4 regions of the Photobacterium ganghwense genome follow, and region 1 is predicted to be linked to each of the others. Evidence: predicted binding sites of a transcription regulator. Region 1 holds the regulator's gene; each other region holds the start of a gene.
What was found. The regulator PurR, encoded in region 1, represses purine synthesis genes. The targets are predictions, from matches to a motif close to TNANGNAAACGTTTNCNTNA.
Positions count from the first base shown of each region.

Region 2: the regulator PurR is predicted to act here: its motif matches at 4,873-4,892, upstream of folD (bifunctional methylenetetrahydrofolate dehydrogenase/methenyltetrahydrofolate cyclohydrolase FolD).
Region 3: the regulator PurR is predicted to act here: its motif matches at 3,142-3,161, upstream of purM (phosphoribosylformylglycinamidine cyclo-ligase).
Region 4: the regulator PurR is predicted to act here: its motif matches at 3,592-3,611, upstream of purE (5-(carboxyamino)imidazole ribonucleotide mutase).

Region 1 is NZ_CP071325.1:2,016,319-2,023,835, forward strand. Features, by position in the region: gene FH974_RS09250 (heme/hemin ABC transporter substrate-binding protein) at 1-803, shown strand, start outside; gene FH974_RS09255 (FecCD family ABC transporter permease) at 850-1,887, shown strand; gene FH974_RS09260 (heme ABC transporter ATP-binding protein) at 1,884-2,822, shown strand; gene purR (HTH-type transcriptional repressor PurR) at 3,348-4,355, shown strand; cyclic di-GMP riboswitch class I at 4,559-4,665, shown strand; gene FH974_RS09270 (TfoX/Sxy family DNA transformation protein) at 4,789-5,379, shown strand; gene FH974_RS09275 (hypothetical protein) at 5,579-5,983, shown strand; gene FH974_RS09280 (carboxymuconolactone decarboxylase family protein) at 6,122-6,742, shown strand; gene FH974_RS09285 (FAD-dependent oxidoreductase) at 6,775-7,517, shown strand, end outside.
Region 2 is NZ_CP071325.1:2,455,304-2,462,820, reverse strand. Features, by position in the region: gene FH974_RS11185 (response regulator) at 1-140, shown strand, start outside; gene FH974_RS11180 (peptide MFS transporter) at 373-1,764, opposite strand; gene rfaH (transcription/translation regulatory transformer protein RfaH) at 2,177-2,674, shown strand; gene galU (UTP--glucose-1-phosphate uridylyltransferase GalU) at 2,743-3,651, shown strand; gene folD (bifunctional methylenetetrahydrofolate dehydrogenase/methenyltetrahydrofolate cyclohydrolase FolD) at 3,864-4,721, opposite strand; tRNA gene FH974_RS11160 (tRNA-Arg) at 5,144-5,220, shown strand; gene FH974_RS11155 (O-methyltransferase) at 5,743-6,321, shown strand; gene FH974_RS11150 (SDR family NAD(P)-dependent oxidoreductase) at 6,366-7,259, opposite strand.
Region 3 is NZ_CP071325.1:691,631-699,147, forward strand. Features, by position in the region: gene lpcA (D-sedoheptulose 7-phosphate isomerase) at 1-479, shown strand, start outside; gene FH974_RS03395 (class II glutamine amidotransferase) at 519-1,328, shown strand; gene purN (phosphoribosylglycinamide formyltransferase) at 1,391-2,035, opposite strand; gene purM (phosphoribosylformylglycinamidine cyclo-ligase) at 2,040-3,080, opposite strand; gene upp (uracil phosphoribosyltransferase) at 3,277-3,903, shown strand; gene FH974_RS03415 (uracil-xanthine permease family protein) at 4,287-5,543, opposite strand; gene FH974_RS03420 (DUF2066 domain-containing protein) at 5,843-7,003, shown strand; gene FH974_RS03425 (DUF2069 domain-containing protein) at 7,138-7,517, opposite strand, start outside.
Region 4 is NZ_CP071325.1:3,460,149-3,467,665, forward strand. Features, by position in the region: gene FH974_RS15680 (gamma carbonic anhydrase family protein) at 249-806, shown strand; gene FH974_RS15685 (DUF1488 family protein) at 803-1,066, opposite strand; gene aroE (shikimate dehydrogenase) at 1,096-1,917, opposite strand; gene hemF (oxygen-dependent coproporphyrinogen oxidase) at 2,012-2,917, opposite strand; gene tsaC (L-threonylcarbamoyladenylate synthase type 1 TsaC) at 2,924-3,481, opposite strand; gene purE (5-(carboxyamino)imidazole ribonucleotide mutase) at 3,684-4,175, shown strand; gene FH974_RS15710 (5-(carboxyamino)imidazole ribonucleotide synthase) at 4,172-5,287, shown strand; gene FH974_RS15715 (DNA topoisomerase family protein) at 5,409-6,017, opposite strand; gene FH974_RS15720 (DUF494 family protein) at 6,052-6,525, opposite strand; gene dprA (DNA-processing protein DprA) at 6,528-7,517, opposite strand, start outside.

The sequences.
Region 1 (7,517 bases):
GCGTAGATCAAACCAGTAAGTTCATCGTTGCCAGACAAGCTCTTGAAAACTCGGATGCCATAGAGCAAAACGACAAAAGCCAATATGTCAATAACCAATATGTCAAAAACCAAGACGTAAACAATACCGCCATTCCCGTGCTCGGTTATCACCGTCAGCTCGCGGCGGAGAGCCTGCTTTCTCTCAACCCGACCCGTATTCTGGGTTCAAGTGAAATGGGACCGCAAACCACGCTGACCCTGCTGCGTCAAGCCGGTGTGGCAGTAGATGTTCTCAACTCAGGTGAAACCGTCGAAGATCTGCTTGTGCGTATTGAGCAGGTGGGTCGCCTTACTCAGCACAAATCTACCGCACAAGCCCTGCAAAAAGAGGTAAAAGACAAGGTAGCAGCCATTAAAGCCAACCAGGCCAAGACAGAAACGCCGAAAAAAGTTGTATTTCTGATGATTCACGAGGGACGACCAACCAATGTCGCCGGTCGCCATACCCCAGCAGACAGTGTCATCCAACTGGCTGGCGCCATTAACCCGGCAGCCGACAGCATTGAGTCATATAAACCTATTTCACAGGAATCGATTGTCGAGATGCAGCCGGACATTATTCTGATCAGCGAACGTACCTTCAGCCAGCTTGGCAGTGTGGAAGCCTTGCTGCAAAAAATGCCTATGCTGGCAGCCACGCCGGCAGGACAGAATCAAGCCGTTGTGACCATTGATGGTACAGCATTGATTGGCGGACTCGGGATACAAAGCCTGAATGAAGCAGAACGCCTCAACCGCGAATTTTATCCTCAGTCATTCTGAGTCACCCTCAACCTACCCTGAGTCATTTTCCCGAGTAGTACACAACATGCAGTTACAACGACTCCCAACCCGCGTGGTCTTTCCGGCTGGTCTGGCTTTGCTGACAATGACGCTGATCGTCTCAATGACGGTCGGCCCGATGGCAATCAGCGTCAAGGACAGCCTCCATGCGCTTCTGCCGTGGCAGACCGAGCTGCCGACTCATATCAGTATGGTCATTCAGCAAATTCGTCTGCCCCGAACCCTGCTGGGTATTGCCGTTGGTGCCATTCTGGCGCTGTGTGGCGCTGTGATGCAGGGGTTGTTCCGCAACCCGCTGGCTGACCCGGGCATCATTGGGGTATCCGGCGGAGCAAGCCTGGGGGCCGCAGTCGGAATCGTGCTTTTTGCCCCGCTTGCCGCCCTTTCCCCCTACCTGCTCACACTGGGCACAGTGCCCGTGCTCGCTTTTCTGGGCGGCACTGCCACAACGTACCTGGTATACACCTTGGGAACCGATAAAAATGGCACATCCGTTACCGTCATGTTACTGGCAGGGGTTGCTATTGGCGCGCTGTCCGGCGCAGCACTGGGCCTGATGAACTACTATGCCGATGATCAGGCACTGCGAGATCTGTCATTGTGGACATTAGGCTCACTGGCTGGCGCAACCTGGCCCGGCATCGCTCTGGCCTATATGACGCTGGCGCTGCTGATTGTTCTTTTTGATCGCCATGCCAACGCCCTGAATGCCTTTTTGCTGGGAGAAGCAGAAGCTCGTCACCTGGGTGTTAACGTCCAGCACCTGAAACGCAGCCTGATTCTGCTTTGTGCCGCTGGCGTCGGAGTGGCCGTTTCCCTGACCGGGGTGATCGGTTTTGTTGGCCTGATTGTTCCCCATATTTGTCGAATGCTGATCGGGCCGAACCACAAAACCCTGCTTCCGCTGTCCGCTTTGCTTGGCGCTTTACTGCTCCTGATTGCTGACATGCTGGCGCGCGTTGTCGCGGCACCGTCAGAGCTTCCTGTTGGCATCATCACCGCGTTAATTGGCGCGCCATTTTTCATCACACTGTTAGTTAAGCAAAAGGGCAAACTGTCATGAGTGACAACCCAACAACCGTGAACGCTTCGTCCTTTGCACGCCAGCCAGCAAATTCGGCCAACTGCTCGTCTTTGGTAACAAAGCCAATTGTGGTAACAGAGCCCGTAGCAGTCAGCGCCACGGGTTTGAACCTCAGTCTGGGCGACAAAGTGATTCTGGACGACTTCTCGATCGACCTTCGCTCAGGCGAGCTGACTGCACTGTTAGGCCCCAACGGCGCAGGGAAAAGTACCCTGCTGAAAGTTCTGTGTGGTGAACGGAGCGTGTCAGGGGAAATCTGCTATTTCGGCCGCAACCGACAAAACTGGCCACCCCATCAGCTGGCTCAGCATCTCGGCATCCTGCCGCAGCACAGCAGTCTGACATTTGCCTTCACGGCTGAAGAAGTGGTGGCTCTGGGGGCTTTGCCTCTCAATATCTCGCAGGCCCGTACCCGAAAAATTGCCAGTGAAAAAATGGCGCAGGTAGACGTGACTGCCCTGTCTTCACGTCTGTACCCGACCTTATCCGGCGGAGAAAAACAGCGGGTTCATTTTGCCCGCGTGCTGACACAATTAAGTCAGGCGGGCGAACAGTGCGTTCTGATGCTTGATGAACCGACCTCAGCGTTAGATCTGGCGCATCAGCACAACACGTTACGCGTCGCCAGAGACATGGCTCGGGCCGGCGCGGCGGTCATCGTCGTCATCCATGATCTGAACCTTGCTGCTCAGTACGCTGACCGGTTAGTTATCATGAACAACGGCAAAATCCAGGCAGATGGTAGCCCGCAGCATGCGTTAAGCGAATCGCTCATTGAAACCGTATATGGCTGGCCGGTATGCATCAGCCACCACCCGGTCGACGGCTACCCTGTCGTGTTACCGGCAGGTGAAAACGCAAACCGAAAAAAGGCAGAAAACAGAGCCGCTATTACTATCAATCAAACCTCGTGAAGCAGAGTGATAACGCCGCTTCAAGTGAAAAGACCACGGTTTTATAAGAGCGGAAACATCGTTGATTGAGCGAAATTAGTACCGGTTGTCGCGCAGCAAGCACAACCGGTATTTTTATTCCATGCAAACTGATTTATTGCAGGATATTAAATTTGTTTCAAATCAAGTTATTACCGTAACAATAAATTGCAGCGCAGAGCCTTGTTACAAGCAAAATATTGATAACTGTCAATAAATATCCATGACTTTGGCCAGAAACATTGCACTATTGGCCACACTCAGTAAAATGTGATCGCAAGCGATTAAACAATGCAAATGATCCATGCAACGCGTTTTATTAGCGCGGGTACGATTTTTTGTTATCAGAGATGAAGCCGCCCGTTCGAGATGCGGCCTTTTGGCGTTTCTGGTAATTCCACCTAACAGAATAGTGAATGGCATCCCTGACATCGCAACTCATCACTGTCCTCTTAGGTAATGCATTCAATTTAAAGGTCTGCGGACCCATTCACTAGAAGAATAACTATGGCAACGATTAAAGATGTTGCACGTATGGCTGGTGTTTCAACCACCACCGTTTCACACGTGATCAACAAAACACGCTTCGTGGCTGAAGCAACACAGAAGAAAGTTCTCGCGGCGGTTGAAGAGCTGAACTACGCACCAAGTGCCGTAGCACGAAGCCTGAAGTGCAATACAACCCGTACCATCGGCATGCTGGTAACCAAATCGACCAACCCGTTTTTCGCTGAAGTTGTCCACGGCGTTGAAGAATATTGCTACGGTGAAGGCTATACGCTGATTCTGTGTAACACCGAAGGTAACCTGGAAAAGCAAAGAGATTACCTGCGTATGCTGGCCGAAAAACGTGTAGATGGCCTGCTGGTGATGTGTTCGGATCTTGACGAGCAACTATTGGAACTGCTGGAGCGCCAGAAAGATCTGCCGATGGTGATCATGGACTGGGGTCCGGAAAGCCCGCACACCGATAAAATTCAGGACAATGCTGAACTTGGCGGCTACGTGGCAACCAAATTCTTTATTGAGCACGGCCACAAGGAAATTGGCTGTCTGACTGGCCACGCAGAAAAAGCGGCCTGTCGCGAACGCCTGAAAGGTTTCCGCAAGGCAATGACAGAAGCCGGACTAGACATCAATGAAGACTGGATTCTGGAAGGTGACTTCGAATGTGAATCTGCGGTAAAAGCGGCCAACACATTTATGGCAATGGAAAAGCGTCCAACCGCGATTTTCTGCTTCAATGACATCATGGCGATGGGCATGATCAGTACATTTGAGCAAGCCGGTATCCGTGTACCTGACGATATGTCGATCATTGGCTACGATAACATCGACTTGGCACCGTATTTTTCACCGCCACTGACCACTATCCACCAGCCTAAACGCCGTTTGGGTAAGAGTGCGGTTGAGATTCTGATGGATCGCGTGAAGAACAAAGAACACGAGCATCAGGTTTTTGAAATGATACCAGAACTGGTCGTTCGCAAATCAGTGCGTAACCTGAACAGCTAATATGCATAACTTGATGACAAATGTATGACAAACCGGAGATTTTTATCTCCGGTTTTTTTGTACCACTTTTGACTTAAACAGTAATAAATTCACAACATTAGAAGTATATCACTATAAAAATTGTGAGATATTACTGGGAGCAATATCACACTTTAAAAGTTGGGAGCAAGTTCAAAATAATCTTCTGAGATATGCTTTAGGTGTCACGAACAAGGCAAACCTATCGAAAGGTAGGGACGCAAAGCTTCCGGCCTAAGAGTAGGCAGTTTTATTTTTAAAGCAGTCAACTTATGGTAGCGGGGTTGCCGATGGATATAGCAGATAACATCAGGAAATAATTTCACTTTTCCCTGACAGTTCGTTTTACAACTCTGCTATTCTTGAATCCTCGCTCGTTGTTAGGTGACCTAGTAACAATTCACCGAGAAGACGCATGGACAAACCAGTACTCAAAGATTCATTACGCCTTTTTAATAATTTCGATAACGTCAAATCACGCTCAATGTTTGGCGGCTTTGGCATATTTTCTGGCGAAACAATGTTTGCACTCGTGGTAAATGACAAACTGCATTTACGGGCGAATGCCGACAATGAAAAGGAATATAAATCCGCAGGAATGAAACCTTATGTATATAAGAAACGTGGCTTTCCTGTTGTAACCAAACATTATGCCATTCCTGAAGAGTGGTGGGACGATACTGATAAAATTCTGGCTCAGGCGAAATTGTCTTTATCTGCCGCTAAAGCAGATAAAGAAATAAAAAATAACACCTCTCCCAATCGAATCAAAGATTTACCCAATCTTCGCCTGGCGAATGAGAGGATGTTGAAAAAAGCCGGAATAACCACAGTGGATGAGCTGTATGAAGCCGGTGCCCTGAATGCGTATAAAGCGCTACAGAGCACTCATGAAGGCGAAGTAAGTATCGACTTACTGTGGGCTTTGGAAGGAGCAATCAGTGGCAAGCACTGGTCTGTTATCCCGAAAGAGCGGCGCTCAGAACTTCTTGCGAAATTAAGTTAATCGCAACCTGACACATATAAAAGAGATCTTCGGATCTCTTTTTTATTCCCAACATATTTTTGGCTCTGCAATGACAGAATAATGTCATTCCCTGTCAAACATTGAATTAACTCACAAAGCTGCTTATTAATTCGGCAACACACTTTTATTCAATGAGGGCAATTGTAGAATTAGCCGGATGTAAAACACCGGAGGTTATATGAACTATTCCCAACCTTTCCCAGGACAAAATGAACAGATGTTCAAGGATAAGTTTGGCAAATGGCCACGCCTGATGCGAGCGGTGGTTCTTATTAGCCTGCTTCCGCCTGTGGTTGTCTATTTATTGGTCAGCCAACAAGTGGCTTCACCGGTGGCTATGCATGATGTGTTACTGTCGATTACCGTGTTAAACGTCACTTTATTCGTCTGGGGACTACTCCTAAAAATCCGCGCTAGAAAGTATTGGTATCGTAATTACCATATTGGTAAAACCATGTTGTTGTCTGTCGCCCCGATTATCGCTTGTGGCTATATTCTGATCACCGATGCACCAAGCAGTCGCAATCAGGTGGCTAACCAGCCGCAATCCATTCCTGTACGAATTTCCATCGATCAATCCTGATTTCTACTATTTTGATTAGCGACTGAAATTTTTTACCTCTTTATCAGGTCTTTGTCTGATATTTACCGATAAAATGATCCATGATCTTTATATTGGACTCAGACAGTTACACGACACACCGACGATAAAGAGGTTCCTGTGCGTATTCCGGCTAAAAAGCGTTACTCCGTTCTGATCAGACCCCTGCTCTGGCTCCAACAGCGGCACTTCGGCAAAGTGCTGAATCCTGCTTTACTGTGGGGTAGACGTCCGCCTTTATTCTGGCTGGTCGCCGGCTTTTTTGGTTATCTGGATCGCCGTTCTTCTCCCCTCTCCCCTGTGATTCGCTCGCTGGTGTGTGTCCGGGTCTCCCAACTCAATGATTGTGCCTTCTGTGTCGATGCCAACGGCATGCGACTGGCAGAACGTTGCCAGTCTGTCGAGAAAATCAAAGCGCTGGCACATTGGCAACAAAGTGAACATTTCGATGAATGTGAACGTGCCGTTCTGACCTATGTGGAAGCCGTCACTGTCACCGGGCAACGAGTCACGGATTCCATGCTGGTTAGTCTTAAACAGTGGTTCGACGAAGATGCCTTAGTAGAGCTCACTGCCCTGATTGCCTTCCAGAACTTGTCGGCCAAGTTCAATACTGCGCTGGATGTACCAGAGCAAGGCTTTTGTTCGCTACCCATTCAGCCTTCGGCTTCAGAATCTGACACGACTCAGACCACAAATACCGTTCAGGCCGACAAGGATGCTAACAGGAAGCCGTTATGACGAATAAACCTGTGGTGGACAAAAAGCCCGCCATCAATAAAAAGAAAGTTATCACGATCCTGCTGGTCAGCCTGCTGTTTGTACTGTGGTACGCCCTCGATTTAGGGCAATACCTGACGCTTGAACATGCCAAGGCTCAGCAACAGGTTTTGCGGGATACCATCCTCGCCCAGCCACTGCTGTCCAGTGTGCTGTATTTTGTGGTGTATGTGGCCGTGACCGCACTTTCCCTACCGGGGGCCGTCATTATGACTTTGCTGGGGGCCGCCTTGTTTGGTTTCTGGTGGAGTCTGTTGCTGGTGTCGTTCGCTAGCACTATCGGCGCAACACTGGCATTTCTGTTCAGTCGCTATATTTTGCATGACTGGGTACAGAGCCATTTCAGTAAGCGCCTGAGCGCCATCAATGCCGGAGTCAAAAAAGATGGGGCTTTCTATCTGTTTACACTGCGTTTGATTCCTATTTTTCCGTTTTTCCTGGTTAATCTGCTGATGGGGCTGACCCCTATCACGACCCGAAAATTTTATATTGTGAGCCAATTAGGCATGTTGACGGGAACGGTTGTTTACCTGAATGCAGGTACCCAATTAGGCCAGATTGAGAGCCTGAGCGGGATTATTTCCCTGCCGGTATTGGTGTCTCTGATGTTGCTCGGTGTCTTCCCATTTACTGCCAAAGCAGTCATGCACATCATCAGTCGTCAGCGACTTTACGCCAACTGGACGAAACCCGCACAATTTGATCAGAACATGGTGGTTATCGGTGCAGGTGCTGG
Region 2 (7,517 bases), 440 kb from region 1:
CCCGTTCATGGTTGGGAAATAATGCCCGGCGAAACGCCAGTGTGACGCTCCAACTGGCCGATTCCGGGGGGCGTCTATCTCTGTGCGAAACCGGCACCACCAGTTTCAGTTTGACTCTGAAACGCCGAGGAATGGCTTGATAGTAATGGCTGGATGGTGATGGCTTGATAGTGATGGTTGGGTGGTGATGTAGGTCGTTTTCCCTGCTGGATTCACAAAACAAAGTACAAATCACAACGTAAAACACACATAGCAAAAAGCGAGAGCCCGGCTCTCGCTTTTTTATTCTCAATCCTATCCTCATCTTAAGCCACGTTTTGTGCCGGAAAGTATTGGCCAGTGGCGATGGGACGTCTGAATCGATATCTGAGCTTAGGCTTCGACAGGTTTCGCGTCTGCCAACTCGTCTTTCTCAACGTAGCCTTCTGCACCGTGCATCCAGCTAATCAGTTTGTTCGAGCACATCAGCAGCAGGATACCAGACAGAGTAGCTGCGATCGCGATACCACTGAAGATAGCCATCGGACCGGCTTCGCCTACGTGGGCACCGATAATACCTGCTACGTAGTTTGCCACTGCGTTGAAACCAAACCAGGCACCCATCATCAGAGAAGCCAGGCGAAGCGGAGCCAGTTTCGTGACCAGAGACAGACCGATTGGAGACAGGCACAGTTCACCCAGAGTATGGAAGAAGTATGCACCGACCAGCCACATCATAGAGGTCTTCACGGTCAAATCACCGCCTTGCTCCAGTACCGCGCCAACCATACACAGGAAGCCAGCAGCCAGGAAGAACAGACCCAGAGCAAATTTCACCGGTGACGCTGGCTCTTTAGAACCCATTTTCACCCAGATAGACGCGATGATTGGAGCCAGAGTAATAACAAAGAACGGGTTCAGTGACTGGAACCAGGCAGCCGGAACTTCGAAGTCACCCAGCATACGGTCAGTGTACTGCTGCGAGAAGATATTCATCAGACCACCGGCCTGCTCGAAACCTGCCCAGAAAATTACCACGAACATACCCATGATCATAATCACTTTCAGGCGGTCGCGTTCTTTCCTGGTCAGTGGCTCTTTTTTGCCAGACTCATTCATTTCAGCAGCGCGCTTTGCAGCAGGCACTTTACCGATGTTACCCAGCAGGCGCTCAGCAAATACCATTTGAGTCACCAGGCTGATCAGCATACCGATACCGGCAGTCAGGAAGCCTGCTTTCCAGCCGTAAGCAGCAGATGCAGAACCCGCAATGATACCAGCCAGCAGTGAGCCCAGGTTGATGCCCATGTAGAAAATGGTGAAGGCACCGTCACGGCGGTGATCGCCTTCCTGATACAGGTCACCTACCATAGTCGAGATATTCGGCTTGAACAGACCGTTACCCACAATCAGAAGGGCAAGACCCAGATAGAAGGCCGAAACAGAGTGAGTGCCTACCATGTCATTTGGTAGTGCCAGGGTAAACTGACCCAGTGCCATTAACAGGCCGCCAATGATGATAGAGCGGCGTTGGCCCAGGAAGTTATCGGCAATCCAGCCACCGATTAAAGGAGTGATGTAAACCAGGCCAGTATAAATACCATATAGATTCAGTGCGTCCTGCGTTGTCCAGCCTAAACCACCATTGATGGTTTTATCTGTGAGGTATAGTACCAAGATGGCACGCATAGCATAGTATGAAAAGCGTTCCCACAGTTCGGTTCCAAACAGCAAGAACAAACCTTTTGGATGGCCCAACAGGGTCCCACTTTTAAGATTGCTCATAATTATTCTCTAAGAATGGTTGGATTTGTGTTTGCAAATGCGGAGCTATTTATAAATGACAAATTAATAAACTGCAAATCTTTACAAAATCAAAACAAAATCTAAACGAGATAACATATTGATACAAAAGAGCTTGTATGAAAACCGGTCAAAACTGAAATTTCAGATTTCCCTATCGACATTTGTTACAAATCTCGTAATAAACGGTTATTTATTTATTAAATTTCGATTTTTTGATTATTTTTAGTTTTATGTGTTGTGAATGATGTTTTATTCATTATTGTTACAAATTTGGTGTGAAAAGGGCGGTTTTTAGCCGATTTGAGGCAGGTGAATGACTATTTGTTTGTCGTTTAGGTTGTAAAAACTATAATGGCAGCTCGGAAAAATTTGAGAATGGACAGAGACGAGCATGAAAGATTGGTACCTTTTGTATTGTAAGCGGAGTGAACAAGAACGAGCGGTGATCAATCTGGATCGTCAAGGGGTTGAGTGCTACTACCCTCAGGTTACGGTAGAAAAAATCATCCGTGGCAAGCGGATAACCGATTTTGAACCTTTGTTTCCGAGCTACATGTTTGTGTACTTTGATCCCGAGGCGATCAGCTATACCACAGTACGTTCAACACGTGGCGTGGCTGACTTTATTCGTCAGGGAGCGAAGCCTCAGGTGGTGTCACCGGACCTGATTTACGGCCTGATGATGAACGAGGATTCGGAAGAGCAGCAAGCCAAATTGACCAACCTGCCTAAACCGGGCGACACGCTGAAACTGACCCAGGGACAATTTAAAGGCATTGAAGCCATTTACCAGGAACCGGACGGAGAGAAGCGTTCTTTTATGCTGATCAACTTGTTAGGCCGTCCAGTGAAGGTGAGTGTTCAGAACGAAGATTTAATTAAACTTTAGTTCCGGACTCGGTAAGCGCGTGAGTCTTTGATATAGTTGCCGGGACAATTGAAATATGGAACAACATAATGCATAAAACTTCCTCTGTTCGTAAGGCGGTGATCCCTGTTGCTGGTCTAGGTACACGAATGCTTCCTGCAACAAAGGCCATTCCGAAAGAAATGTTGCCTATCGTTGATAAGCCACTGATTCAATATGTGGTTAACGAGTGTGTGGCGGCAGGTATCAAGGAAATTGTTCTGGTAACCCATTCGTCGAAGAACTCCATTGAAAACCACTTCGACACCTCGTTCGAGCTGGAAGCCACGCTGGAAAAACGTGTGAAGCGTCAGCTGCTGGATGAAGTTCAGAAGATTTGTCCGCCAGACGTAACCATTATGCATGTGCGTCAGGGGCAGGCGAAAGGCCTGGGTCACGCTGTACTGTGTGCTTATCCGCTGGTCGGTGACGAGCCGTTTGCTGTGGTACTGCCGGATGTCATTCTGGATGATGCTGCCAGCGATCTGCGCCGTGAGAATATGGCTGCGATGGTGAATGCCTTTAATGAAACGCGGATCAGCCAGGTCATGGTTGAACCTGTGCCGATGTCAGAGGTGTCCAGCTACGGTGTCGCCGATGTGGGCGGGGCAGAGCTGAAACCGGGTGAAAGTGCAGCGATGAGCAAAGTGGTTGAAAAACCGGCTCTTGAAGAAGCACCGTCTAACCTGGCTATTGTTGGTCGTTATATCCTGCCGGCAGAGATCTGGCCATTGTTGTCACGCACACCAGTTGGCGCTGGTGATGAAATTCAGCTGACAGATGCGATTGATATGCTGATGGAAAAGCAGCAGGTCAATGCTTTCCATATGTCTGGTAAGAGCCACGACTGTGGCAGCAAGCTGGGTTACATGAAGGCGTTTGTGGAATACGGCCTGCGCCATGATGTGCTAGGTGAAGATTTCAAAGCTTATCTGCAATCTCTGAAGACTGAACTGTAAGACTGTCGTCTGCGGGTAGCGCGCAGACAAAACGCCCGTCAGGTTATTGTTGATTCAGATTACATAAAAAAGCGAGGGGCAGATGCCTCTCGCTTTTTTTGATCCAGTTAATGTTTGATCCGGCTAATGTTTGAACCAGTTGAAGATCCCGTACTTGGGGCGGGTACAACTGCATCAGGTTTAAGCGTCCGGTTTCGGTCTTTCCAGCGCTTTTAGTCGCCGTGGTATTGTTCGCAAGCCAGTAGCGTGTTTTCAATCAGCGTGGCAACGGTCATCGGGCCGACACCGCCTGGTACCGGGGTAATGTGGCGGGCTTTTTCACGCGCAACATCGTATTCCACATCGCCAATCAGCTTACCGTCATCAAGACGGTTAATGCCCACATCGATCACTGTCGCGCCTTCCTTAATCCAGTCACCCGGAATGAAGTTAGGTTTACCGACGGCAACGACTAGAATGTCAGCCTGGCGAACATGATTTTCCAGATCCTGAGTGAAGCGGTGGCAAGTTGTGGTGGTGGCACCGGCCAGCAGCAGCTCCAGTGTCATTGGACGGCCTACGATGTTTGAGGCACCCACGATGACGGCATGTTTACCGCGTACCGGAATATTGTAGCGCTCCATCAGCGTCATGATCCCTTTCGGGGTACAAGAGCGCAGTTTCGGGATGCGCTGACACAGACGGCCGACGTTGTAAGGGTGGAAGCCATCCACATCCTTTTCAGGCACAATGTGCTCCAGGACTTTGGTGCTGTCGATACCGGCAGGCAGAGGCAACTGCACCAGAATCCCGTCAATATCCTTGTCTCTGTTCAGCTCATCAATCAGAGTGAGCAGCTCAGCTTCCGTGGTCGTCGCCGGCAGGTCGAAAGACTTGGAAAGAAAGCCGACTTCATCGCAGGCTTTACGCTTGCTGCCGACATAAACCTGCGATGCAGGGTCATTACCTACCAGCACAACAGCTAAACCAGGTGCACGCAGTCCAGCAGCGACACGAGCCTTAACGCGAGCGGCAACTTCTTGACGAACCGTTTGTGAGATTAGTTTTCCATCAATAATTTGAGCGGCCATGTTTTTCCTTTGGTCGGTAATTGATTGAACAATTGGGTATCGACAGCATAACTAACACTGCAGAGTGAAAGGAAAGCAGTTTCTGCATTGAGCGGTGATAACCAATCGTGTATCTGGGCGCTATTGTCGCAGAGAATGTGAGTAAGATCTATAGCGCAAACGTTTGCTTTTGGTGTTTTGTACTTTGTTTAACGATTTTGTTACAAGCCTGTTCTGTTTGCTTGCCACTACGAACTTATCCTGGTGATTAATCTATGGTGTGGCCTACCTAAACGATGTGTCGTATTAGATTACCATTTCCCCGACACATTGCTCTTTGTTTAAACACTTGATGGCAAATACTCGTAAAATAGGGGGAAAGACGTTGACGTTAATTTTCGGCAACGTATAATCCCGACCCGTAACTCAGCGTTACGCAGTGTGCGCCCTTAGCTCAGTTGGATAGAGCACGTGCCTTCTAAGCATGTGGTCGCAGGTTCGAATCCTGCAGGGCGCGCCATGCATTTCGAGCCGCAGCAGGTTTTCCTGCTGCGGCTTTTTCATTTCTTCCGGGGCATCATCGTTATGCGACTGCCTTGTCATGCGGCTGCCCTGTATAGTCTTTTCCTCCCCTCTATATCTCCAGCTCCGGGAAGCAACTCGAAAGTCGTATTTCACTGCCATCGCTTTTTCTGTCTCCTGTGTTACTGGCATGTGTCCTTTGGCCATTCCGTTACTTCTCGTCACCTTTTATTCTCTTTTTGATATTTTTGGGTCGGTCACCCGTTAAAGTGGCGCGCTCGGCATGTGTAACATTTTGTTAATCAATATATTTTTCAACACGCTTATTCATTGGGTGTGAGGGGGAGTGATTGTTTTGGTGGAATGTGTGGCTAGGGTCTCAACCTGAAGGAATTTTTACAGGAGCCAGGAAATCGGAGGCTATTCTTGCTGCGGGGCGCACCGGGCGCTCGAATAGTGTTTGGTGCCGAGGTTTGGTTATAAACACGGCTGAGCAGGTTGCTTAAAAAGGATACGGATGATGGCTAGGGATTTACAATCATTGCTGACGGATATTGAACGCAAAGGACTTGAAAACGACGCTGCGGAAACCGAGCGTGCGCGAAAATATCTTAATATCACCAAGGACACAGGAGAGCTGTTGCAGGTATTGGTTAAAACCAGCGGTGCTCGGCGGGTATTAGAAATCGGGACATCCAATGGATACTCGACACTGTGGTTGGCGAATGCATTAGGGCCATCGGGCATGGTAACAACGCTGGAGCATAATCCGCATAAGATCGAAGAGGCACAGCACTATTTTCTGCAGGCGGGTTTGGCGGAACGCATTGACATCATGCAAGGGGATGCCACGGCGCTGCTCACCATTCTGACCACACCGTTTGATTTTATTTTCCTGGATGCGGATCGCAGTGCATATATGACCATGCTGCCGGACCTGACACGGTTGCTGGCATCCGGGGGCCTTCTGGTGTGCGACAACGCCATTTCCCATCAACAAGAGCTGCAACCTTTTATGAATTACTTCATACAGGAGACCGGATTTGACACAGCACTGGTTCCGGTAGGAAAAGGCGAGTTTTTGATTTACAAGCACTAAGCGTCTGTGTTGATAGGTGGATATTGTTCATTGCCGCAACGGGATTACCAGGAAAGTACTGACCCGTCCCAGTGATAGAAGCGCCCGCTTTGCTCCGGTGTCAGTGACTCGATCACACTGACGATCCGCCGGGCCGAAATGTCCGACGAATACAATTTGCTTGCCGTAATACGCGATTGAAAGGGAGCCGACAACTGGGTGTCGGTCGTACCCGGATGAATGGCCGCCACACAGGCATTAGGAAACTGGCGTTGCCATTCGAGGCTCAGTGTTTTGAGAAACATGTTGAGCGCAGCTTTGCTGATGCGGTAACTGTACCAGCCTCCCGAATGGTTATCGGCGATTGATCCCACCATCGCTGATAAACAGGCAAACCGGAACGGTGTACAGCGGGGAAGCAGATTATCACAACACTGAGCAAGCGCGATACTGAGGTAAAGGTTGGCGCGAAGATTGTGCTCTAAGAAAGCTGGCGTGATCTCTGACAAGCGTTTTTCCGGCATCTGGCATTGTGATATCTGAGGCTGAGTAGAAGCTGTGGGAATTCGGCTTTGGTTAAGTGGTTCTCTCTTAATGTGGGCAACACTGGCACCTTTGTTTAGCCCATCCTTTAGCCCTTTGTGCAAATCAGAATGCGATGTGGTGCCAGCATGCAGGAAACCAGCAGCGTTAATGATCCAGTCAGGGTATCCGTATCGGGCAAAAAGTAGTGACAGGCGTGCTTCTACTTGCGGTTGATGATCAAGCAAATCGCACTCAACAATCGCCAATCTGTTGGGTACAGCCTGTTGCAATGCAGCCAAAGCCGGTGATGGGGAGCGGGTAAGGGCGGCAACCTGGCAGCCGATTTCGAGACAATAACGCACCAAGGCCATACCGATTCCACCGCTACTGCCGACAATCATCACCTTCTTCACCGCATCAGCCCGCCGGCTCATGTGTCCATCCTTACTTTTTGAACGTTCTGAATCCCATTGTGGCACTCATTTACAAAACCTGATTGGTATTCATTGATTCATACGTTTTTATTTACAATAACTTATCTGCCAGACCCTGTCTGAAAGCGTTGAGGGTCATTAACGTTTAGTTTGGTTTTTGGCCTGGTCATGGCTTTACCTCTTGTTCGCATTGGCCTTAGGTGCAATTTTATTAGTGTCTGTCGACTTGGTTAAGCGGTGGCCTAACAGTTCTCAATC
Region 3 (7,517 bases), 1.3 Mb from region 1:
CCAAGCTGCTGGCCGAGTCATTCAAACAGGGCGGTAAGGTACTGTCATGCGGTAACGGTGGCTCCCACTGTGATGCCATGCATTTTGCGGAAGAGCTGACAGGGCGATACCGTGAAAACCGTCCGGGTTATCCCGGTATTGCGATTTCTGATCCCAGCCATCTGTCCTGTGTCAGTAACGACTTCGGCTATGAACATGTGTTCTCGCGCTACCTTGAAGCGGTGGGAATGAAAGGGGATGTCCTGTTCGGGCTGTCAACGTCCGGCAACTCCGGCAACATCCTGAAAGCCATTGACGCGGCGAAAGCCAAAGGCATGAAAGTGATCGCCCTGACCGGCAAAGACGGCGGCAAGATGGCCGGACTGGCGGATGTGGAGATCCGTGTCCCACATTTTGGCTATGCTGATCGTATCCAGGAAGTGCATATCAAGATTATCCACATCCTGATCATGCTGATTGAAAAAGAGATGGCGGCATAACACCACTTGGTGTCTGAGCGATTTAGGACATAACGGAAGATGTGTGAACTCCTTGGCATGAGTGCCAATGTACCGACTGACATTTGTTTTAGCTTTACCGGCCTGATGCAGCGGGGCGGTAAAACCGGCCCGCACCGTGATGGCTGGGGAATCACCTTTTACGAAGGAAAGGGATTCCGTACGTTTAAAGATCCGTCTCCGAGCTTTGACTCGCGTATTGCTGAGTTGGTTCAGAACTATCCGATCAAGAGCTGCGCGGTGGTCAGCCATATTCGGCAGGCTAACCGGGGCGGGGTGAATCTGGAAAATACTCATCCGTTCACGCGGGAACTTTGGGGGCAGTACTGGACGTTCGCCCACAACGGACAACTGACCGGTTATGATCAGCTGGAAACCGGACGGTTCAAGCCGGTTGGCGAAACGGACAGTGAAAAAGCGTTCTGCTGGCTGCTCAATCAGCTGGATGCCCGGTTTCCGGAAATCCCGCAGGATTGCGATGCGATGTTTGCGTTGGTGGCCGAATGTTGTGACACCCTGAGACAACTGGGGGTTTACAATATGCTGCTGAGTAATGGCGAGTATGTACTGACTTATTGCAGCAATAACCTGCACTGGATTACCCGACGTGCACCGTTCGGTAAGGCGTCACTGATTGATGAAGATGTGACGATTGATTTCCAGCAGGAAACCACCCCGAATGATGTGGTGACGGTGATTGCGACCCAGCCGCTGACCAATGATGAGCGTTGGCACAAAATGGGCGTAGGGGAATTCAGTGTGTTCCACCTGGGTGAGCCGGTTTACAGCCGGGTATTAGAGTCTGATACCTCCGGCGAGAAGAAAAAATAAAAAACGCGACCGTGGGTCGCGTTTTTTATTATGGAACACAGAGAAAAGGGATTAAATGTTACTCAGTCCTCTGCCGCGTAACCGTTCGCTGGCAGGATATCCCCTTCAAACACCGCATTGTTTCCTTGCATAGTGACTCGCTGCTGTAAGCACCAGTTGGCAACAACCGGATAGATACGGTGCTCTTGCTGCTGTACGCGTGCCATGACATCCTCGGCGGTATCATCCTCGAAAATCGGCACTTTGGCTTGCAGGATCACCGGGCCACCATCAAGCTCTTCCGTGACGAAGTGCACGCTGGTGCCATGTTCGGTATCACCGGCATCAATGGCTCTCTGGTGAGTGTTCAACCCGGTGTACTTTGGCAGCAGGGAAGGGTGAATATTGATCATTCGCCCCTGATAGTGACGAACGAAATCGGCACTCAGAATCCGCATGAAGCCAGCCAGAATGATCAGATCCGGTGAGAACTGATCAATGTTGTCGGCCATAGCCCGGTCAAAGGCTTCACGATCGGTGTAATCACCGGCAGCCAGGTGCAGCGTATCAATACCTGCCTGATGAGCCCGTTCCAACCCGTATGCATCCGCTTTGTTCGAGATAACGGCCGCTATGCGCGCGTTCTCAATGATGCCTGACTCGCAGGCATCAATAATGGCTTGCAGGTTGGAGCCGTTACCGGAGATCAGAACGACAATATTTTTCATACGATTACAGGATCTCCACCTGTGCTTCGTTAGCGCCGGCTTCAGCAATGTGACCCAGTAGCCAGGCGTTTTCACCTTCTGCGTTTAAAATGGCAATCGCTTGTTCAGCCTGAGCTTGTGGCAGCGCAATCACCAGACCCACGCCGCAGTTGAAAGTGCGGTACATTTCGTAGGTTTCGACATTACCGGCTTGCTGCAGCCAGTTGAACACGGCTGGCCATTCCCAGCTGTTACCGTCAACCACAGCTTTGGTCCCTTGCGGCAGAACGCGAGGGATATTTTCCCAGAAACCGCCGCCTGTGATGTGAGAAATCGCGTGAACATCGCAGCTTTCCATCATCTTCAGAGTCGATTTCACATAAATTTTTGTTGGCTCCAGCAGGTGGTCAGCCAGAGGTTTGCCTTCCAGATCCTGGCTCAGGTCGGCGGCAGACACTTCAATGATTTTACGAATCAGTGAGAAGCCGTTAGAGTGAGGGCCGCTTGAGGCAACCGCAATCAGGGCATCGCCGGCTTGTACTTTACTGCCGTCGATAATCTCTTCTTTTTCCACCACACCCACGCAGAAGCCTGCTACATCGTAGTCTTCGCCGTGGTACATTCCCGGCATTTCAGCCGTTTCACCGCCGATCAACGCACAACCAGACTGCACACACCCTTCACCGATACCGGCAACAACCTGAGCGGCAGTGTCGACATCCAGTTTGCCTGTTGCGTAGTAGTCCAGGAAGAACAGCGGTTCAGCGCCCTGTACAATAAGGTCGTTGACACACATGGCCACCAGATCAATCCCGATCGTGTCATGTTTGTTCAGATCCATTGCCAGACGCAGCTTGGTACCCACACCGTCTGTACCGGACACCAGCACTGGCTCCTTATACTTAGTCGGCAACGCACACAACGCACCAAATCCGCCGATACCGCCCATCACTTCAGGACGGTGGGTGCGTTTTACCACCCCTTTAATACGATCAACTAATGCATTACCTGCATCGATATCAACACCAGCATCTTTGTAACTAAGAGAAGAGTTATTGCCGCTCACAGGAGGTCCCTCAACGTATTAAAGTAAAAAAGCGGGGGTATGATAACAGCACTCAGGGCGGAAAGGAAAACGTTTGCGTCAAATATTGTGAGAGGGTATTTCCTGACCAAACGCAAGGCTGGCCCCTACCAGAACCGTATTGGTCTAGTGTATAATAGTGCGATTTTTTGAAATTTTGTTAGCTTAGGAGTCAGAAATGAAAGTCGTTGAGGTAAAACACCCACTGGTAAAACATAAGATTGGTCTTATGCGCGAAGGTGACATCAGCACTAAGCGTTTCCGTGAGCTAGCAACAGAAGTCGGCAGCCTGCTGACTTACGAAGCGACGGCAGACTTCGAAACAGAAAAAGTGACTATTGAGGGCTGGAACGGTCCCGTTGAAGTTGACCAGATCAAAGGCAAGAAAGTTACCGTTGTGCCAATTCTGCGTGCCGGTCTGGGTATGATGGATGGCGTGCTGGAGCACATGCCAAGTGCTCGTATTTCAACCGTCGGGATTTACCGCGACGAGGAAACGCTGGAGCCGGTTCCTTACTTCCACAAACTGGCTTCTAACATTGATGAGCGTATGGCGCTGGTCGTTGACCCAATGCTGGCAACAGGCGGCTCAATGATCGCGACGATCGACCTGCTGAAAGAGCACGGCTGTAAATCCATTAAAGTGCTGGTACTGGTTGCGGCACCGGAAGGCATTGCGGCGCTGGAAAAAGCTCACCCGGACGTTGAGCTGTACACGGCAGCTATCGATGAGAAACTGAATGACAAAGGCTACATCGTTCCTGGTCTGGGCGATGCTGGTGACAAGATCTTCGGTACGAAGTAATTGTCAGACTGAGAATTCAGAAAAAGCCGGCGATTGCCGGCTTTTTTATGTCTGTAATTTTTGCGCTATCGAGATATGGGTATAAGCGGGATGGGAAAGTGAGTCAGGGTATCCTGAGCCTGAGTGAAACCGCGTCGAGCTATACCATGTCGCTACAACTACAACTACAGCTCCGTCATACCGCTCTATCATATAACTCAATCTATTATAGCGACGCCAAGTAGCGACATCTTCACTGAGTGTGACCGTGGCAATGTTACACGCGGTTTATCCGCCATACGCGGCAACTTTTCGCGTCGCTGCCCTCAGTGTCAATTTTGTTGTAAACAAAAAGAGCTGCCCGAAGGCAGCTCTTATGTATTAGCGAACGCTAGTGTGAAGAATTATTTCGAGTCTTGCGCGCTGTCCAGCTGCGCATTATCAACCACGTGATTTTCACCCAGGTCCGCAGGCAGAATCAGGTTCAGTATAATGGCGACAATACCACACAGGCTGACACCTTGCAGGCTGAACTCGCCGATCCCAAAGGCCATACCGCCAATCCCGAATACCAGGGTAACGGCAACAATCACCAGGTTGCGTGATTTATGCAGATCCACCTGGTTTTTGATCAGCGTGTTCAGGCCGACGGTTGCGATTGAACCGAACAGCAGAATCATGATGCCGCCCATTACCGGTACTGGGATGGTTTGCAGAATGGCGCCCAGCTTACCGACAAAAGCCAGTACCAGCGCAGTGACTGCGGCCCAGGTCATGATTACCGGGTTGTAGGCTTTGGTCAGCATAACGGCACCGGTAACTTCAGAGTAAGTGGTGTTTGGCGGCGCACCGAACAGCGAAGCAGCCATGGTTGCCACCCCGTCACCGGTCATGGTGCGGTGCAAACCCGGCTTCTTCAGGTAGTCTTTACCGGTCACGTTAGAAATAGCCAGCATATCCCCGACGTGCTCAACGGCCGGCGCAATTGCTACCGGAATCATGAACAGCATGGCATTGATATTAAACTCAGGGTATGTGAAGTTTGGCATGGCCAGCCAGGAGGCCTGTTGTACCGCAGTAAAGTCAACCACACCGTAGACCAGTGCCGTCACGTAACCGGCGACGATACCCGCCATAATCGGCACAAGCTTCAGGAAGCCACGGGCGAACACGCTGAAGAAAATGGTCACCAGCAGCGAGACAGAAGAAATCCACAGCGCAGCATTGCCGTCGATCAGTTGAACCGCACCGTCACCGGTTTTACCCAGCGCCATGTTCACCGCCGCAGGTGCCAGCCCCAGCCCGATGACCATAATGACCGGCCCGACCACCACTGGTGGCAGCAGCTTGTGAATAATACCGACACCGCGCACTTTGATTATGCCACCCATACAGATGTACACCACACCGGCCATCATCAGGCCACCCATGGTTGCCGGGATACCCCAAGTTTGAACACCGTACATGATAGGAGCAATAAACGCGAAAGAGGAAGCGAGGAAAATAGGGACAGAGCGTTTAGTAATGACTTGGAACAGGAGGGTACCTAGACCGGCACCGAAGAGCGCAACGTTGGGGTCCAGACCGGTAAGTAGCGGAACCAGAACCAATGCCCCGAATGCAACAAAGAGCATCTGAGCACCTTGTAAGATCTGCATCATTTGTATATTTCCCATCCTAGCTGTAAAAAAATCGCGGAATGTTAGCATAGAAGAAATCGTTTGCCTAATTCTCCACTGAGAAAGTAGTGAATAAAGGCAAAATGTCGCTGGGTGGGTGTTTAGGGAAAGAATAACTGACGCAGCCTTGACGTATTTGTCGCCATTTTGGCTAAATATGAATAAAAGCGATGGCATAAAAATGCCGTCATGTCCGGATTTTTCCTACAATTGGTTGCCGAATTTAATGGGATCAATTTATCATCGTGCAACAATCAATCTAAATGATAAATGAGTTTATTATGCTGCGTCTTACCTTCCTTCTTATGGCCCTGCTGGCCGGGACTGTGCAGGCTGCAACAGTCACAGACCTTTACCAGGCCAGGATTGTGTTGCCCGATACTGACAGCCAGTCAGAGCAAAATGCCCGCCGCGATGCCCTTGCTCAGGTGCTGGTGAAGGTCTCGGGACAGAGCCGGGTGGTGAACAATGACGTCGTGACCAAGGCGCTGGCTAACAGTAACCCGTTTGTCAGCCAGTATGGTTACGGCAACCTGAAAGGGAAGCGTACCCTGGATCTGACTTTCGATCGGAACCGTGTGCGCCAGTTGCTGACTCAGGCTCAGGCAACCTTCTGGGGTGAACAGCGCCCGAATGTGCTGGTCTGGCTGGTTGAAGACGCGGAAAGCAGCCGTAACATTGCCTGGGATCAGTCGGGTAACCCGTTGCTAGCCGGGATGAAGAGTGAGGCAGACCGAAGAGGTGTGCCGACCATGATGCCAATCGGGGACTTTGAGGACGTTACGGCGATCAGCGTCCCGGATTTGTGGGGCGGTTTTGTCGGGCCAATCGTACAAGCCAGCCAGCGCTACCAGCCGGAAGCGGTGCTGGTGGTTCGCGCCCGCCGTAAAGGGCCGGATGACTACGTCATGAACTGGCAGCTGTATGCAGAAGGCCCGGAAAAAATGGCGGCGACCAAGGTGACGCCATCTGAAGGACAGGCATCCGGTACGTCGGAGGCAACGCTTCGTCGGATGATGGATCATGTGGCCGATCAGCTGGGAGTGAAATATGCCGTGCCGCTGGGGGGTGATGAGAGTGGCCAACTGGCCGTGGTGGTCAGTAATATTCGCAGTGCCAAAGATTTCTTTACCCTTGAGCGCATGATGACCAACCTGAGCTCCGTGGCCGGAATCAATGCTTATCGCATTCAGGGGGAGCAGGTGGAGTTTTCCGTAAAACTATTGAGTACGGAAGCAGCCTTCCAGCGTGAACTGAGCCAGAACAGCCGCCTGTCAGAAGTCACAGCGCCTGTGATGCCTGCAGAGCCGATGGAAGCATCAGAGGTTCAGCCAACAGAAGCCGTACTGGACGGGCAGACAGACTCATCTGAGACGCTATCTGCCCCAGCGAAACCGGTGAAGCAAGTCAGCATGTATGAATGGCGTGCGCCACAGGCCTGATTGAGCCAGTGGTTCATTGACCCTAAAAGTGATAAAAAAACGGTGGCTGATGCCACCGTTTTTATTTTTCATATTTCGCTAAGTCGCTAAGTCGCTAAGTCGCTAAGTCGCTAAGTCGCTAAGCTACTAAGCTACTAAGCCGACGGCCCCTCATGACGGGCTTTTTCTTCTTTCTCGACTTCCGACAACTTTTTCAGTTTGATGCCGAGTTCGCGGCCGCGATGGCGGGCAAACATGGCATTGGCGACGAAAGCACAACTGGTGATCAGCAGTTCAACCAGAGCGAGCCAGCGTTCACCTTCATCTACCCACAGCATGGTCAGTGCGTGGAGAAAGTAGAACATCAGAATAAAATTGGCCCAGGCATGGGTATAGGGTTTCCCTGCCAGAATGCCTTTGAGCGGCAGCAGTAGCGGAACAATCCAGACACCGGCCATGATCAGGCTATTCAGGTGCGGGTGCGGCGAAAGCAGGCTTTGCCACAGCCCAACCCAGACCATCAGTGACAGGTAAG
Region 4 (7,517 bases), 1.4 Mb from region 1:
ACACAGATTGCATGGTCAAATTGTTAAAGAACTTTTCTTTCACGTCGCTGGCTTATCTCGCCGCGCTCCGTGTCAGTGAGTTCGCATTATAGAGAGTTCGATCACATACGCAAGGGCTAAATTGAAATAATTTTGTCATCTTAGCTCAACCGTACAATTATCACCCAAAGACGGCATTTATCGATGTTAATTACGTCATCGTAGCGCTATTCTGACTGAGTAAACTCTCAATTTCAGGGCTTTCATTCATGCAAAATGCACTTCGTTCCTATAAAGACATTTATCCCACTCTCACATCATCGACCTATGTTGACGACGCTGCCGTTCTGGTCGGCGATATTCACCTCGCAGCAGATACCAGCATCTGGCCATTGGTCGCAGCCCGTGGCGATGTCAACTGCATTACCATTGGGGCACGTACGAATGTTCAGGACGGGAGTGTTTTGCATGTCACCCGAAAAACCCCGGAGAATCCTGACGGCCATCCCCTAATTATTGGTCAGGATGTGACGATTGGCCATAAAGCCATGCTGCACGGCTGCCAGATTGGCGATCGGGTTTTGGTCGGGATGGGAGCCATCATTCTTGACGGGGCGATTGTTGAAGATGATGTGATTATTGGTGCAGGCAGTCTGGTGCCTCCAAACAAGACGCTAGAAAGCGGTTTTCTCTATATAGGTAGTCCAATCAAGAAAGCCCGCCCTCTGTCGGACAAAGAACGTGCTTTCTTAACGGTATCAGCGGATAACTACGTCAGATTGAAAAACGAGTATCTGGCTGAGCGAGAAAACTCACCTCACAGTTAATCAATGTGGATCTCACCGTCCTGATTGAAGGCTTCCTCTTCAATCAGGTCTTCCGCGATTTCTTCCAGATCGAACCGGTACTGCCCGAATGCAGCCATAATCTCTGCTTCAGTACTCAGCGGTTGCTGACAATGTTGAACAAGCCATTGCAGGCTCACCCTGCAGGCTATCAGTGAACCGCCTTGCTGCGCCGGAAACATCACAGCCTGTTGTTGCTCATCCCACTGTTGTAAGTCTGGAAACAGAATATTTTGGTTCATGTTCTTATCTTTTATCTATTAGTAACACATTAAGGTTGCAGGGAACGACGCAACTCACGCTGTACCTGTCTGGCACCCGGACGGATCCCGCGCCACAGCATGAAGCTTTCCGCTGCCTGGCCCACCAGCATCCCGAGCCCATCTAGGACTACATTAGCCCCCTGCTGCTGTGCCCACTGATTAAACGCAGTAGGTTCCGCACCGTACACCATGTCGTAGCACACGGTATGCGGCTCAATCAGGCCGGCGGGGATCCCCGGCAACTGGCCACTCAGGCTGGCTGAAGTGGAATTAATGATGATGTCATAGTGGTCACCCTCCAATTCATCCAGTGCCTTCGCGCTCACCGGGCCATGTGTTGCGAAGGCCTCGACCAGTGCATCGGCTTTCGCGACGGTCCGGTTGGTGATAGTGACGGATGACGGCTGCTGAGCCAGTAACGGCAGGACCACGCCACGCGCCGCGCCGCCCGCACCTACCAGCAAAATACGCTTACCCTGGAGCTCAATCTGGTGTTGCAGCAGATCCTGCACTAACCCTTCACCGTCAGTGTTGTCCCCCAGGATTAACCCGTCGTCCAACTTTTTGAGGGTATTGACGGCACCGGCTAGGCGAGCACGCTCTGTCAGCTGATCCGCATAGTCGAACGCCTGCTCTTTAAAAGGCACAGTGACATTACAACCTCGCCCCCCATCAGCAAAAAAAGTCTCCATCGCCGCCACAAAACCCTCCAACGGGGCTAATCGGGCTTCATAGCTCATGTCCTGGGCGGTCTGGCGCGCAAACAGGGTGTGAATAAAAGGCGATTTACTCTGGGCAATCGGGTTGCCAAACACAACGTACTTATCCATTTGCAAGAAATCCATGCTCGGTAAAACGAGAAAAGGGTCAGTGATTCACTGACCCTATCATTGCCGTCGCAGGGGAACAAACCGTTTTTAACGGTTACCAGTCGCGGGGCTGAAGGTAATGTTCATACAATACCACTTCCGGCGATCCTGGTTCCGGTTCGAAACCGTATTCCCAGCGAGCCAGTGGCGGCATCGACATCAAAATCGACTCCGTGCGACCGCCGCTTTGCAAGCCAAACAAGGTCCCACGGTCATAGACCAGGTTGAATTCCACATAACGGCCACGACGGTACAACTGGAACTGGCGTTCACGCTCACCGTATTCCGTATTCTGGCGCAGCTCAACAATCGGCAGATAAGCATCCAGATAACCGTTGCCTACAGCCTGGATGTAAGCAAAGCTCTTTTCAAAGCCCCATTGGTTCAGGTCATCAAAAAACAGGCCACCGACCCCCCGGGTTTCATTACGGTGCGGTAAGAAGAAATACCGATCGCACCACGCCTTATGCTCCTCATACACCGTGTCACCAAACGGCTGGCACAGCGCTTTCGCGGTCTGGTGCCAGTGCTGGCAGTCTTCTTCAAAGGGGTAAAACGGCGTCAGGTCAAAGCCACCGCCAAACCACCAAACCGGCGCTTCACCCTCTTTTTCAGCAATAAAAAAACGGACGTTTGCATGGGAAGTCGGGATATACGGATTGCGAGGATGGATAACCAAGGAGACACCCATCGCTTCGAAGCTGCGGCCGGCCAGTTCCGGACGATGGGCCGTTGCCGATGCTGGCATTTGGGTACCGTATACGTGCGAGAAATTCACGCCACCCTGTTCGAACACCCGGCCATCGCGCAACACCCGACTCCGGCCGCCGCCACCCAGCTCACGTACCCAGGCATCTTCTTCAAAACGGGCTTGACCGTCCTGCTGCTCTAGTGCCTGGCAAATCCGATCCTGAAGATCGAGTAAAAAAGCTTTTACTGCGTCTTTATTGACTTCCTGCATCTTTCTTTATCCCTGTCGGAAAATCTGACCGGTACGGGCATCTCGTATCTCTGACGGATTTTCCCGTCCACCGGTGTCACCTTGTAAAATCGCGGCCAGTCGGTCACCCAGTTGCAGCTCAACCTCCGCGACCGTCCGGCCCGGCTCCTGGCCGGTCAGGTTGGCGCTGGTCGACGTCAGCGGTTTACCGAAAGCCAGACACAATGCCTGCACCAGAGGATGATCAGTCACGCGAACCGCAATGGTGTCAAACTGGCCGGTCAGAAAGCGGGGTACCCCAGGCTTGGTTGGCATTACCCAGGTAACCGGTCCCGGCCAGGAATCAAAAATGCGCTGTTTCTGCTCGTCAGTCAGCTGACTGTCGTCTATGTAAGGCGCCAGTTGCTCATAATTGGCTGCGATCAGAATCAGGCCTTTCTCAACCGGTCGTTGCTTCAGCGCCAGTAGTTTCATGACGGCCTGCTCACTATCAGGGTCACAACCTACGCCAAAAACCGCTTCAGTCGGATAGGCGATCACTTCCTCCTGCCGCAGGGCAGCCACCACATGGTTCAGGTTTTCCACACGTTCCTCGATGCTTATCAGGTCATTGCCTGTCTTGAGTGTTCTGTGCTGCTATCTTACCGACTCCTGAACCACAACTCCACGCTCGTTAACGATTGTTGCAATTTCACTGACGCAAACGTTTTCCTTCACAAAAAATCTTCGTATAATGCAGCCCACACGCACTGAACCCAATAGTTTTGCTACCCCAAAGGAGATCGGGATGAAAGTTGGAATCATCATGGGATCAAAGTCTGACTGGCCAACCATGCAGCACGCAGCGGAAATGCTAGATCGCTTCAATATCGCTTATGAAACCAAGGTGGTCTCGGCTCACCGAACTCCGCACCTGCTGGCGGAATATGCGGAGAGTGCACAGACCCGTGGCATTAAGGTGATTATTGCCGGTGCCGGGGGGGCTGCGCACCTACCGGGCATGACGGCGGCCTTTACCAGCCTGCCGGTGTTAGGGGTACCGGTCCAATCCCGCGCTCTGAAAGGCATGGATTCACTACTTTCGATTGTACAGATGCCAAAAGGCGTGGCCGTGGGCACGCTGGCCATTGGTGAGGCCGGTGCTGCGAATGCTGGCCTGCTGGCAGCGCAAATCATCGGTACTCAGGACAGCGATGTCATGGCAGCCATTGATGCCTTCCGTAAAGAGCAGACTGACGCAGTACTGAGCAATCCAAACCCGGCTGAGGATTCACAATGAAAGTGCTAGTGCTGGGTTCCGGCCAGCTGGCCCGGATGATGTCCCTGGCGGGGGCACCACTGAACATTGAAGTGTTTGCCTATGATGTGGCGACCGGTAAAGTCGTGCATCCGCTGACCCAGCAGGTCATGCTGAAAGGGTTGGATACCGCGCTCACCTACACCGATGTGATCACCGCAGAATTTGAGCATATTCCTCATGAAATTCTCGATATTTGCGAGCGTAGCGGCAAATTCCAGCCCACCACCACCGCCATAAAAGCCGGTGGCGATCGCCGTCTGGAAAAAAACCTGCTGGACAATGCTGGGGTGGCCAATGCACCATACCATATCGTCACCAGCCGGGCAGAGTTGGACGCGGCCATCGCCAAAATTGGCCTGCCCATGGTGCTGAAGAGTGCACTGGGTGGCTATGACGGCAAAGGGCAGTGGCGTCTGAAAGAAGCGGGTCAGGTTGAAGCCGTCTGGCAAGACATGGCTGACTTCATGGCGCAGACGGAAAACCAGGCTATTGTAGCGGAAGCCTTCATCCCGTTTGATCGCGAGGTCTCCCTGATCGGAGCTCGCGGTCGTGACGGACAAATTGCGGTGTATCCACTGACCGAGAATACGCATACCAATGGGGTACTGAGCTTGTCCGTCGCTCAGGAAGGCGATCACGCGCTGCAGGCTCAGGCTGAAAAGATGTTTACTGCGCTGGCCAACTCACTCAACTACGTGGGTGTCCTGGCGATTGAATTCTTTGATGTAAACGGCCAGTTGCTAGTCAATGAAATTGCGCCCCGAGTACACAACTCCGGCCACTGGACCCAACAAGGGGCCGAAACCTGCCAGTTTGAAAACCATTTGCGTGCGGTCACCGGACTTCCATTAGGCAGCACGGCCTTAATCCGTCCGACAGCAATGGTGAACATCTTAGGAGAAGATCGCCTGCCAACCGCCATTCTGGCTGAACCAACCTGCCATATCCACTGGTACGGCAAAGAGAAGCGAGCCGGGCGAAAAATGGGGCACATTAACCTGTGCGCAGACACCCCGGCGGCCTTGCAAGAGGCGCTGAAACAATTAGCCAGCCATCTGGATCCGGACGCGTTTCCCGCCTTACATGGTTAACGCCGCGATACGGCCAGACTAGAAAACACAAAAGCCGGCTCACTGCCGGCTTTATTTTGTCACATGGCCCATTGTTGCTTCACCTGCCGCCGCGAGCGTGTAAACACTGGCGTGGTGCTTGTTACCCGATATCCGGTTCGCCAGTTTCACCATGTTCCGGCGCCTGCGAAACGGCATCCTGATACGCATGGCAGCGTCGGTCTGCGCACTGCAAACGCACGCCACTGGCCAGCTTCTTCTCAACCAAAAGCGGATAAGCACATTGCTGACACACCCCGGCCACAGGTTTGAGGTTGACCGCAAAGCGGCAGGACGGGTACTGGTCACAAGCGTAAAACACCTTGCCGTAACGCGACTTACGTTCGACCAGATGCCCCTTGCCACAATCCGGACAACCCAGCTGGGTAGCCTGCGCTTTTTTTTCCGGTGACTCAATATGCTGGCAGACCGGATACGCGCTGCAACCAATAAACATGCCATAACGCCCCTGACGCAACACCAGTTCCTCACCACAGTCAGGGCAGGGGGTTGCCAGGTGTTTCACGATATGGCCGTCGTTATGGTGGAGTGGCTTGATATAATCACAGGCGGGATAAGACGCACAGCCCAAAAACGGGCCGCGCTTACCGTGTTTCATCACCAGCGCGGCACCACATTGAGGACACAGATTTTCCCGCTCTAATGCGTGCTCGTGAGCGGTAAATAACGGCTCATTCGTTCGATCAGACATCTTACTCTCTACCACTTAGTAAACCTGACCGGCTTTAGTGAATATAGCCATCTTCCATGCCATACAGCAGTTCTTCCATCTGGCTGTAGGCGCTTTCATTACCCGGTGCATTAAACAGCACCATCAGAATGATCCACTTCAAATCATCCAGAGTAAAGTCAGCCGTATCCAGCTCCATGACCCGATCAATCACCATTTCACGGGTGTCTGCGCCCAGAACATGAATCTGCTCCAGGTAAGTCAGAAAGCCACGGCAGTTGGTATCCAGGCGAGTCATCTCTTGCGCCGTGTAAATGCGCATGGATGTCACCGCACTGGTGTTCATGTATGGGGTATTTTCGGTTTCTTGCAATGCGGCCAGTTTCTCAAGCCATTCCAGGGCCTTGTAAATATCTTCCTGATGGAACCCAGCTCGCAGCAATTCTTCGGATAATTCATCCTGATCGACCATCAATTCCACATCGCTGTGGATATAGGTCTCAAACAGGTACATAAGGATATCCATCATAACTAGCCCCTCCTCGCTCTGATATAGCCACCTGGTACAGCAGTGACCATCCCGAGCAGTTCCAGTTCAAGTAACTGCATCATGACTTCCTGAACAGGTTGCCCACTGCGCTCAGCAACTACATCTACGGGTGTTGCCTCACTGCCTACGTTAGCCAACAGCGCTGGAAATGGCAATTTTTCATTTTCAGGTTGTGCGAGCGATTCATCCGAATGGCTATTTTTTACGCAGCTTGTCAGCGCCCCGACTTCTTCAAAGATATCGACCGGTGTTTCGACCAGTTTGGCACCATTTTTTATCAGGGCATGGCAGCCTCGGCTCCCGGGATAATGAATCGGGCCGGGCAGGGCAAAAACTTCCCGCCCTTGCTCTAAGGCATACCGCGCCGTAATCAGCGATCCACTTTTCTGCGCCGCCTCTATCACCAGTACGCCGACCGACAGTCCGCTGATCACTCGGTTGCGACGCGGAAAGTTCTGCGGCCGAGGCACTTCATCCGGCCAGAATTCAGAGACCAGCGCCCCTTGCTGCGTAATCAGGCTCGCCAACTCACGGTGTTTGGCCGGGTAGATCCGATCAAGGCCCGAGCCCAGTACCGCTACTGTGGCCCCGCCATTTTTCAGCGCTCCGTAATGCGCCTGACCATCCACCCCCAACGCCAATCCGCTGGTCACCACATACTCGGCCGCTACCAGCGCAGCCGCAAATTCATAAGCCGCTTCCCGACCGTCGATACTGGCTGAGCGGCTGCCGACAATAGCCAGCTGTGGCTGCAGCAACCAGTGCGGCTCTCCCCGGACAAACAATAAAGGAGGAGGTGAAGCGATTTCTTTAAGTAAAGCAGGGTAATGAGAAGAATCTAAGGTGAGTATAGTCTGGCCCGGCTGGCTGTCCCAACGCAGGCAACGATCAATTTTTGCCATCGGAGGCTGGCGAAAGTGACTCACTTGGCGGGGAGTCATACCGATGCCCGTCAGCTCTTCGGCCGACAT